DNA from 2 places in the Parazoarcus sp. PS-13 R2A genome. Region 1 is predicted to be linked to the other one. Evidence: predicted binding sites of a transcription regulator. Region 1 holds the regulator's gene; the other holds the start of a gene.
What was found. Region 1 encodes sigma-54, which starts transcription at its own class of promoters, with help from an activator protein. Its sites were predicted from a motif close to TGGCACGCTTNCTGCTNA; they were not measured.

Region 1 (4,743 bases):
CGCGACAGGTAAAGGCGCAACTGGTCGATGACCCCGGCAGCCGGCTGCGGGGTTGTGAACAGCCCGACGTTGTGCGCCGCACAGACGCCATGGACGATGTTGGGCACTTCGCAGCCGTCGGCCAGGATGAAGGCCGGCGGGTGTGCTGACAGAATGTCGTTGAGGTGGTGCGCGACCTTGTCACGTGACTGCCGCTGCGCCCAGGCCAGCTCGGCTGCGCCGAGGATCTGCAGGCGGGTAGGGTGAATCAGGTTGAGGTGGCCAATCAGGTCGGCTGGCCAGATGCGCTCTTCGGCAACAGAGAGAACCGCGTCGATACTGCCGCTGACATGGGTCAGCTGCAGACGTTCGCGGTTGTCTTCATACAGCTGCGAGAGGCTCGTTTGTCGCATCGGTACCCCAGTCGTTGAACAGGGTGTGGAGCGCCTGTGCGTCGGGTGCGGCCTGCAGCTGTTCGCGGAAGCTGCGATCGCTGAACATCTGCGCCAGCTCCGACAAGAGCTGAAGGTGGGTTTCGTTGGCCTGTTCGGGTACCAGCAGGACAAACAGCATGTTCACCGGACGACCATCGGGCGCATCGAACTGCACCGGGGCTTCTAGACGGAGAAACGCGCCGGCTGCGTCCTTCAGGCCCTTGATGCGGCCGTGGGGAATGGCAATGCCCTGGCCGAGGCCGGTCGATCCAAGGCGTTCGCGCGCAAACAGGCTGTCAAACACCATGCTGCGGGCGATGCCCTGATTGTTTTCGAACAACAGGCCGGCCTGTTCGAAGACGCGCTTCTTGCTGCTGGCGTCGAGGTCGGCAACCACGTTCGAAAGTGGCAGGAGTTGGGAGATGAGGCTCATGCGCTTTGGGGCTCACGCAACGCCGCCGGAGCGGACGCAACGCTGAAAGGTCTCTCAGGCCCGGGCAAAGCCGGACCGCCAAATTGAGCGGCGGATTATAACTTCACCCGGGTCCGAAAGGCCTGGTGAAAAATCACGCCTCGGGAGTCTGGTGCTTGTGCGAGTCGTGGTGGTGATCGGTGCTCTTCTGCTTGTACTTGAGCACCTGGCGATCGAGCTTGTCGGTCATCGCATCGATGGCAGCGTAGAGGTCGGCGTCGGCGCTTTCGACGTGAATGTCCTTGCCGCGCACGTGCACGGTGACTTCAGCCTTCTGGTCGAGTTTCTCAACGGAAAGGATCACGTTCACGCTGGTAACGTTGTCGAAGTGACGGATCACGCGGTCAAGCTTGCCGGAGACGTACTCGCGGATGGCCGGTGTCACTTCAACGTGGTGTCCGGTGATGTTGAGATTCATGTTAACTCCTCTTGGTATCAAAGCGTTTTACGCAGACTGACCGGCGGGATATTGAGTGATTCGCGGTATTTGGCGATTGTGCGCCGCGCGACCACGATACCCTGCTGGCCCAACAGATCGGCAATCTTTGCGTCGGACAGGGGTTTCTTTCTGTCTTCGGCGTCCACCAGCTGGCGAATCAAGGCACGAATCGCTGTGGAAGAAGCCGCACCACCGGTGTCGGTGGCAACGTGACTGCCGAAAAAATACTTGAGTTCGAATACGCCGCGCGGCGTCGCCATGTACTTCTGGGTGGTGACGCGCGATACGGTTGATTCATGCAGCTCGAGCTGGTCCGCGATCTCCCTGAGGGTCAATGGACGCATTGCCACCTCGCCATGATCGAAGAACTGTCGCTGCTGGTCAACGATGGCCTGAGATACACGCAAAATGGTATCAAAGCGCTGTTGTACGTTCTTGATCAGCCAGCGTGCTTCCTGCAGCTGGCCGGTCAGACCGCCGCCCTGGCCGCGGTTCTGCTGCAGCAGGCTGGCGTAGAGCTGGTTGATGCGCAGGCGCGGCATGGCTTCGGCGTTGAGCGACACCGTCCACCGGTTGCGGATCTTGCGCACCACGACATCGGGCAGGACGTAGCGGGTTTCTTCGTTGGAATGCTGCGAGCCCGGATGCGGGTCGAGGCGGCACACCAGCGCCTGAGCATCGCGCAGGGCGTCGTCGTCGCACCCGGTGAGGCGCTTGAGCTTTGCAAAGTTGCGTTCGGCCAGCAGCTCGAGGTGCTGTTCGACGATGACCAGCGCCAGGTCGCGGCAGCTGCCTGCAGGCATGGCGCGCAGCTGCAGGCCGAGGCACTCCTGGGGGGTGCGTGCGCCAATGCCCGCCGGTTCGAGCTGCTGCACGTGCCGCAGGGCAATCGCGAGGTCGTCGAGGTCGTAGTCGAGTTCGGGCGGGAGCAGTTCGAGCAGGTCTTCGAGCTCCTGGTGCAGGTAGCCGTCGCTATCGAGCGCTTCGATGATGAAGCGCACCAGCATGCGGTCACGGTCCGTCAGCGGGGACAGGGCAACCTGCTGATCGAGATAGTCGCGCAGCGAGGTGCCTGCGGCCTGGAATTCCTGGAAGTCGCTGTCCTCGTCGTCGTCGCTCTTGCTGCTGGCGCCGCTGCCGGTGCCTGACCAGTCCATGCCTTCGTCAAAGTCGGCCGATTCGTTCTCGTTTCGGGGCTCGGCTTCCTGGGTGGTCTCGGTGCTGGTCTCGCGCGGGGTCTCGGTTGCGGGCTGCGCATCGTTGCCGACAGCGGACGGTGCGAAGTCGCTGCCGTCGCCGTCCTCACGCTCGAGCATCGGGTTCTCCAGCAGAAAGCGTTCGATTTCCTGGTTGAGCTCGAGCGTGGAGAGCTGCAGCAGTTTGATGGACTGCTGCAGCTGCGGGGTGAGCGTCAGGTGCTGCGAGAGCTTGAGCTGAAGGGTTGGTTTCATGATGCCAGTCGGGGGCGTGCCGGAATCAGAGGCGGAAGTGTTCGCCGAGGTAGACCTGGCGCACTTGTTCGTTGGCGATGATCTCGGGCGGCTTGCCGCTGGCAAGCACGCGGCCGTCGGTAATGATGGTTGCGCGGTCACAGATGCCGAGCGTCTCGCGCACGTTGTGGTCGGTGATCAGCACGCCGATGTTGCGCTCCTTCAGAAAGCGGATGATCTTCTGGATGTCGAGTACGGCGATCGGGTCGACCCCTGCGAAAGGCTCGTCCAGGAGGATGAGGCGCGGGTCGGTGGCAAGCGCACGTGCAATCTCGCACCGTCTGCGTTCTCCGCCTGACAGCGAGATGGCGGTGTTGTCGCGCAGGTGCGCAATGCCAAGTTCTTCGAGCAACTCTTCCAGGCGTTCGTCGATCTGCGCCACCGGCAGCCCGCGGAGCTCGAGCACTGCACGAATGTTCTCGGCGACCGTGAGCTTGCGGAACACGCTCATTTCCTGCGGCAGATAGGACAGCCCCAGGCGTGCGCGAGCGTGGATCGGCAGATCGGTCAGGCGTGCGTCGTCGAGCGTAATCTCGCCGCCGTCGGCGCGCACCAGACCTACGATCATGTAGAAGCAGGTTGTCTTGCCTGCGCCATTGGGGCCCAGCAAGCCGACCACTTCGCCCGAGCCAACCTCGAACGAAACATCATGGACGACTGTGCGCGCCTTGTAGCGCTTTTGCAGGCCGGTGACCTTAAGCAGACTCATCGGGGGCTTCTTTCAACAGTTTGCAGATCACGTCAGTGGAAAAACCACGGGTTTGCAGGAAACGCGCCTGGCGCGCCCATTCGCGGCGATCGTCAGGTGCGAGGCCAAATCTAGACTGCCACACTGCACGGGCGCGGTCGAGTTCGGATTCCACACATTCGCTCTCGATGGCCTCGTCGATCAAGTCCTTCGATACGCCACGCCTCGCGAGCTCGTGGCGCAGCCGCTGGCTGCCAAACCGGGCAGCCTTGCTGCGAACCCACGCTTCGGCAAAACGGGTGTCGGAGAGCAGTTCGAGTTCGCTCATGCGAACCAGTACGGCTTCGATCTCCTCGGCGCTGCCATATGGAGACAGCTTGCGCGCAAGCTCCGCCCGCGAGTGATCCCGACGGGCGAGATGGCGCAGCGCGCGTTCGCGCAGACTCGGCTCGCCCATCAGGGGTCAGCGTCCGGACGGGGCGGAGATCAGGCTTCGGAAGCGACGGGTGCCGCGCCACCGAGCGCGGCCATTTCGCCGAGTCCGACCGCTGCGCGAACCTTGTTCTCGATTTCGCGAGCCAGCGCCGGGTTTGCGCGCAGGAACTCGCGTGAGTTGTCCTTGCCCTGGCCTATCTTGTCGCCGTTGTACGAATACCAGGCGCCGGACTTGTCGACGATCTTGTAAGTCACGCCGAGGTCGATGATCTCGCCTTCGCGGGAGATGCCTTCTCCGTAGAGAATGTCGAAGTGCGCTTCCTTGAACGGCGGCGCGACCTTGTTCTTGACGACCTTGACGCGCGTTTCGGAGCCAACGACTTCGTCGCCCTTCTTGATGGCACCGGTACGCCGGATATCCATGCGGACCGAAGCGTAGAACTTGAGCGCGTTACCACCGGTGGTGGTTTCGGGGCTGCCGAACATGACGCCGATCTTCATCCGGATCTGGTTGATGAAGATCACGAGCGTGTTCGTGCGCTTGATGTTGGCGGTCAGTTTGCGCAGCGCCTGCGACATCAGTCGTGCCTGGAGGCCCGGCAGCTGGTCGCCCATCTCGCCTTCGATTTCGGCTTTCGGGGTCAGTGCGGCGACGGAGTCGATGACGACGATGTCCACGCCGCCCGAACGCACCAGCATGTCGGCGATTTCGAGCGCCTGCTCACCGGTGTCGGGCTGGGAAATCAGCAGGTCGTCGATGTTGACGCCGAGTTTCTCGGCGTAGCCCACGTCGAGCGCATGCTCGG
Region 2 (4,743 bases), on a different contig from region 1:
TCGAGCTCTATCTGTCGAGTCAGCGCCAGGACATTCGCGCGCGTGAAGTACAGCAGCTTGCCGAAGCCCAGGGTGTGCGCCTGATCCCGAGCGAATCGGACCGCCTCGACGGCATGGTTGGTACCCGTCGCCATCAGGGCGTGATCGCCCGTATCGATGGGCGGCATCGTGAACTCAAGCTGGCCGACGTGCTCGAGTCACTCGATGAGCCCGCCTTGCTGCTGGTACTCGACGGTGTGCAGGATCCGCATAATCTCGGCGCCTGCCTGCGGGTGGCGGACGCAGTGGGTGCGCATGCGGTGATTGCGCCCAAGGATCGCGCAGTCGGGCTCAATGCCACTGCGGTGAAGGTCGCCAGTGGCGCAGCCGATACCGTGCCCTATATCACCGTCACCAACCTTGCCCGAGCACTGCGCGAAATGCAGGAAGCGGGCGTCTGGATCATCGGTGCGGCCGGTGAAGCCGAGCAGTCGGTGTTCGATGTCGACCAGAAGGGGCCGGTGGCCTGGGTGCTGGGGGCTGAAGGCGACGGACTGCGCCGGCTGACTCGCGATACCTGCGACGTGCTGGCGAAAATCCCAATGCTGGGGTCGGTGGAGAGCCTCAACGTCTCGGTGGCCAGTGGCATCTGTCTGTTCGAGGCAAGGCGTCAGCGCGGAGCCTGAGTCGGCTCGCGCGGTGTTTCGGCGGTGTTGCATGTGGTAGCGGGGTCAGGCGAATAGGGCGTCCGTGGAGGAGATGGGATGAAGTCTGCGCTGGGTTTTCTGGTGGCGGCCAAACGCTGCGAGATTCATGGCCTGGAGCAGCTTGAGATCACCAGTGGTCTCGTGAAGGGCGTGAGTGAGCTCGTGCACATGCTGCAGAAGGAGCGTGGCGTGTCCAACGTCTATCTGGCGTCGGCCGGGCGTCGGTTTGCCGCACAGCGGCTGGAGCGGGTTGAGGCCAGCGTGGCGGCAGAAGCCGCTGCGCGCGAACGCTTCGTCCAGCTCGATACCGATTCAGGCCGTATGGCGGGTGGCGTGCGACTGTTCAGTCGCATCGCCTACGTGCTGCACGGCCTCGATGCGCTTCCGGCCTTGCGCAGCCGGGTGGCGGGGCGCACGCTCGGGGTCGAAGAAGCCACCCGCAGCTTTACCGAGCTAATTGCTGGTCTCATGGCGGTGGTTTTCGAGGCAGCAGATATCGCCGCAGACCCGGCGGTGTCGCGGGCGCTGGTTGCCCTGTTCAACTTCATGCAGGGCAAGGAGCTGGCCGGGCAGGAGCGTGCGGCCGGTGCAGCCGGTTTTGCAGCCGGTCGCTTCGAAGCTACGGAGCAGCAGCGGCTCGCGCACCTGATTGATGCCCAGGACCGCTGTTTCCAGATTTTTGTAGAGTTTGCCGATCCCACCTTGCGCACGATCTGGCGCAATGCCCAGACCTCACCCGCGATTGCCGAGGTGGAACGGATGCGTCGCATCGCCTGCGCTGCGTCGAGTGCCCCCGTGGCGGCCGAGGCCAGCGAACGCTGGTTCGAATGCACCACCTCACGAATCGATGCGATGCGCCAGGTCGAAGACTGTGCGACCAATGCGCTGCTGCATCTGTGTGAGGCCAAGCTGCTCGAAGCGCGCTCCGATCTGCACGATCACAAGCGCTTTCTCGATGCACTTTCGGCGCTCGGCGGACAGAGTGCGGCGCCGCTGGCGGTTTTTTTCGACAAGTCGGCCACCTCGGCGCCGCCCGCCGAGGGCGATGCAGCCGGGCTGGTGGAGGCGGACGGACTCAGTCCCAAGCTCGGGCGTTCGGTGCTCGATCTCATGCAGCTGCAGTCGCAGCGACTGCAGGACATGAGCGATGAACTCAATACCGCGCGTGCGGCGCTCAATGAACGCAAGCTGGTCGAGCGCGCCAAGGGTCTGCTGATGTCCAGGCGCGGCCTGAGCGAAGACGAGGCCTACAAACTGTTGCGACAAACCGCAATGGATCAGCATCGTCGCCTTGTCGATGTTGCCGAGGCGACGCTCTCGCTCGCCGAGTTCCTCAAGCCCGACTGAGCCGCAGCAGCGGGTGGCGGCCCCGAAAAGGGGCGTGAGCCCGCGCTTCACGGCAGCCTTCAGACGGATCTCCTCATGCCCCGGATGTCGCAGTTCGCCCCTCCGGCGATGGGACGCTGAGGGCGCACGTCTGCACTAAGCCTGTGCAGGTGCCGCGACATTGCACTGCAGCAGTGCGTCAGCCTCTTGGCACCTGTTACCGCTATTTTCCCCTGATCCCAGTGTTTTCGGGGGCTGCGGCCTCATGCGCGGAACTGGCACGCTTACTGCATTAGAAAACGCAAAGCTGGATCAACGATGGTCCGGCGTTCGACACAATCCCGAGCACTGGACAAAGGCGTCCATTCCCTCCGCGCTGCAAGCGCCGAACAGGAATGGGCGCCTTTCTTGCATTTCAGATTTCAATCAAGGAGTTCACGATGACCAAGCAGACGAACAAAACCCCCGAGTTGACCCGTCGCGGTTTTATTAAGGCCGGTGCTGCGGCAGGCACTGCAGCGATGCTGTCCGGTCTTTTTCCCGGCGGCGTCTGGGCTGCAGGCTCGGAAGGGCTGGAGAAAACCACGCTGAAGTTCGGCATCATCCCGCTTACCGACTGTGCGCCGATCGTGATCGCCAGGGAAAAGGGCTTCTTCAAGAAGCACGGCCTTGATGTCGAGGTGTCGAAGGAGGCGTCGTGGGCCAACATCCGCGACAAGGTTTCGCTGGGCGAACTGGACGGTGCTCATATGCTGGCCGGCATGCCGCTTGCGGCCACGCTCGGGGTCGGCGCCAACCAGCAGGAAACCGTCACCGCCTTTTCGATGGACCTCAACGGCAACGGCATCACCGTGTCGAATGAACTCTACGAGCGCATGCTCGCCGCCGACCCGGCCGCGATGCAGGGTCGCCCGACCTCAGCGCTGGCGCTGAAGAAAGTGATCGAGGAGGACAAGAAGGCTGGCAAGGAGCCGATGACCTTCGCCATGGTGTTCCCGGTCTCCACCCACAACTATGAGATCCGCTACTGGATGGCCTCGGCCGGTATCGATCCCGACCAGGACGTGCGTCTGATCGTGATTCCACCGCCCCAGATGGTGGCCAACCTGCAGTCGAAGAACATCGTCGGCTACTGCGTGGGTGAGCCGTGGAACCAGCGCGCAGTGGAGATGGGCATTGGCCGCTCGATCATCACCAACTACGAAATCTGGAACAATAATCCGGAGAAGGTCTTCGGCGTCACCCGCGAATGGGCCGACAAGAACCCGAACACGCACAAGGCTGCGGTGCGCGCGCTGATCGAGGCCGCGCAGTGGATGGACAAGCCCGAGAACCGCGACGAGGTCGTGAAGATCATCTCCGCCAAGTCCTACGTCAATGCGCCGGCGTCGGTGGTCGAAAACTCGATGACCGGGACCTGGATGTACACCAAGGCCGAGGGGCCGCAGAAGATGCCGGACTTTAACGTCTTCTACCGCTACGCGGCGACCTTCCCGTGGCGTTCGCATGCGGTGTGGTTCCTTACGCAGATGGTGCGATGGGGCCAGATCGAGAGCGCGATCAACTTCAGGAAAGTGGCCGAACAGGTCTATCGAAGCGACATCTACCGCGACGCAGCCAAGGATCTTGGCATCGCCATCCCGACCATCGATTACAAGACCGAAGGCTCCCACGCAGCGGCGTGGACGCTGGAAAAGGCCACGTCGCCGATCGCGATGGGGCCGGATCGCTTCTTCGACGGCGTGAGCTTCGACCCGTCCAGGCCGGTGGATTACCTCAAGGGCTTCAAGGTGCATGCGATGAAGGTCAGCCTCGATGCACTTGCCAAGGCAAACGCCTGATTCCGTGCATGACGACAGAAAAGGACAAGGATATGACTGCGATTTCAGTGACTGCAGGCCGGCCTGTTGCCGAGCCGACCGAAAGCATGGCAGGGACTGCGGATGCCGCGGCTCGTGCGGTGGTTCATCCGGTTGTCACCGAGCCGGCAGCGCCCGGACTGGCGGAGCGACTTCGCCCGATCGCGTCCGGGTTGGCGCGCAGCCTGGTGGCCATGGCCGCCGGCATGGGGCTGCTGCTCGCGATCTGGTGGGCGGTGTCGAGCCGGATCGACATCTTTCCCGGGCCGCTGGTGACTTGGGATGCGGCAGTCGAGCTGCTGGCCGACCCGTTCTACGACAACGGCCCCAACGACATGGGCATCGGCTGGAACGTGCTGTATTCGCTGGGGCGAGTCGGTGTCGGTTTCGGCCTCGCTGCGGTGGTCGGCATCCCGCTGGGTTTCATTGTCGGTCGCTTCAAGTTCATGAACATGGCCACCGAACCCGTCATCGGCCTGCTGCGTCCGGTGTCGCCGCTGGCCTGGCTGCCGATCGGTCTGCTGGTGTTTCAGGAGGCCAACCTTGCCGCGATCTGGGTGATCTTCATCTGCTCGATCTGGCCGATGATCATGAACACCGCGGCGGGCGTGCGCTCGGTGCCGCAGGACTATCTGAACGTTGCCCGGGTGCTCAACCTGTCTGAATGGAAGGTGGTCACCCGAATCCTCTTCCCTGCAGTCCTGCCCAACATCCTCACCGGCGTGCGCCTGGCCATCGGTACCGCCTGGCTGGTGATCGTCGCCGCGGAAATGCTCACTGGCGGCGTCGGCATCGGCTTCTGGGTATGGGATGAATGGAACAACCTCAAGGTCGAGCACATCATCATCGCCATCTTCATCATCGGCATCGTC

Region 2: a site for sigma-54 is predicted at 2,289-2,306, ahead of AC22G6_RS07980 (CmpA/NrtA family ABC transporter substrate-binding protein). Genes of this name have one in related genera too.

Annotation. Positions count from the first base shown of each region.
Region 1 covers NZ_JBYEXN010000009.1:64,077-68,819, forward strand. The annotation lists gene hprK (HPr(Ser) kinase/phosphatase) at 1-392, opposite strand, end outside; gene ptsN (PTS IIA-like nitrogen regulatory protein PtsN) at 361-846, opposite strand; gene hpf (ribosome hibernation-promoting factor, HPF/YfiA family) at 980-1,303, opposite strand; gene AC22G6_RS10250 (RNA polymerase factor sigma-54) at 1,321-2,775, opposite strand; gene lptB (LPS export ABC transporter ATP-binding protein) at 2,801-3,523, opposite strand; gene recX (recombination regulator RecX) at 3,510-3,959, opposite strand; gene recA (recombinase RecA) at 3,989-4,743, opposite strand, start outside.
Region 2 covers NZ_JBYEXN010000006.1:105,460-110,202, forward strand. The annotation lists gene rlmB (23S rRNA (guanosine(2251)-2'-O)-methyltransferase RlmB) at 1-665, shown strand, start outside; gene AC22G6_RS07975 (nitrate regulatory protein) at 744-2,033, shown strand; gene AC22G6_RS07980 (CmpA/NrtA family ABC transporter substrate-binding protein) at 2,453-3,853, shown strand; gene ntrB (nitrate ABC transporter permease) at 3,886-4,743, shown strand, end outside.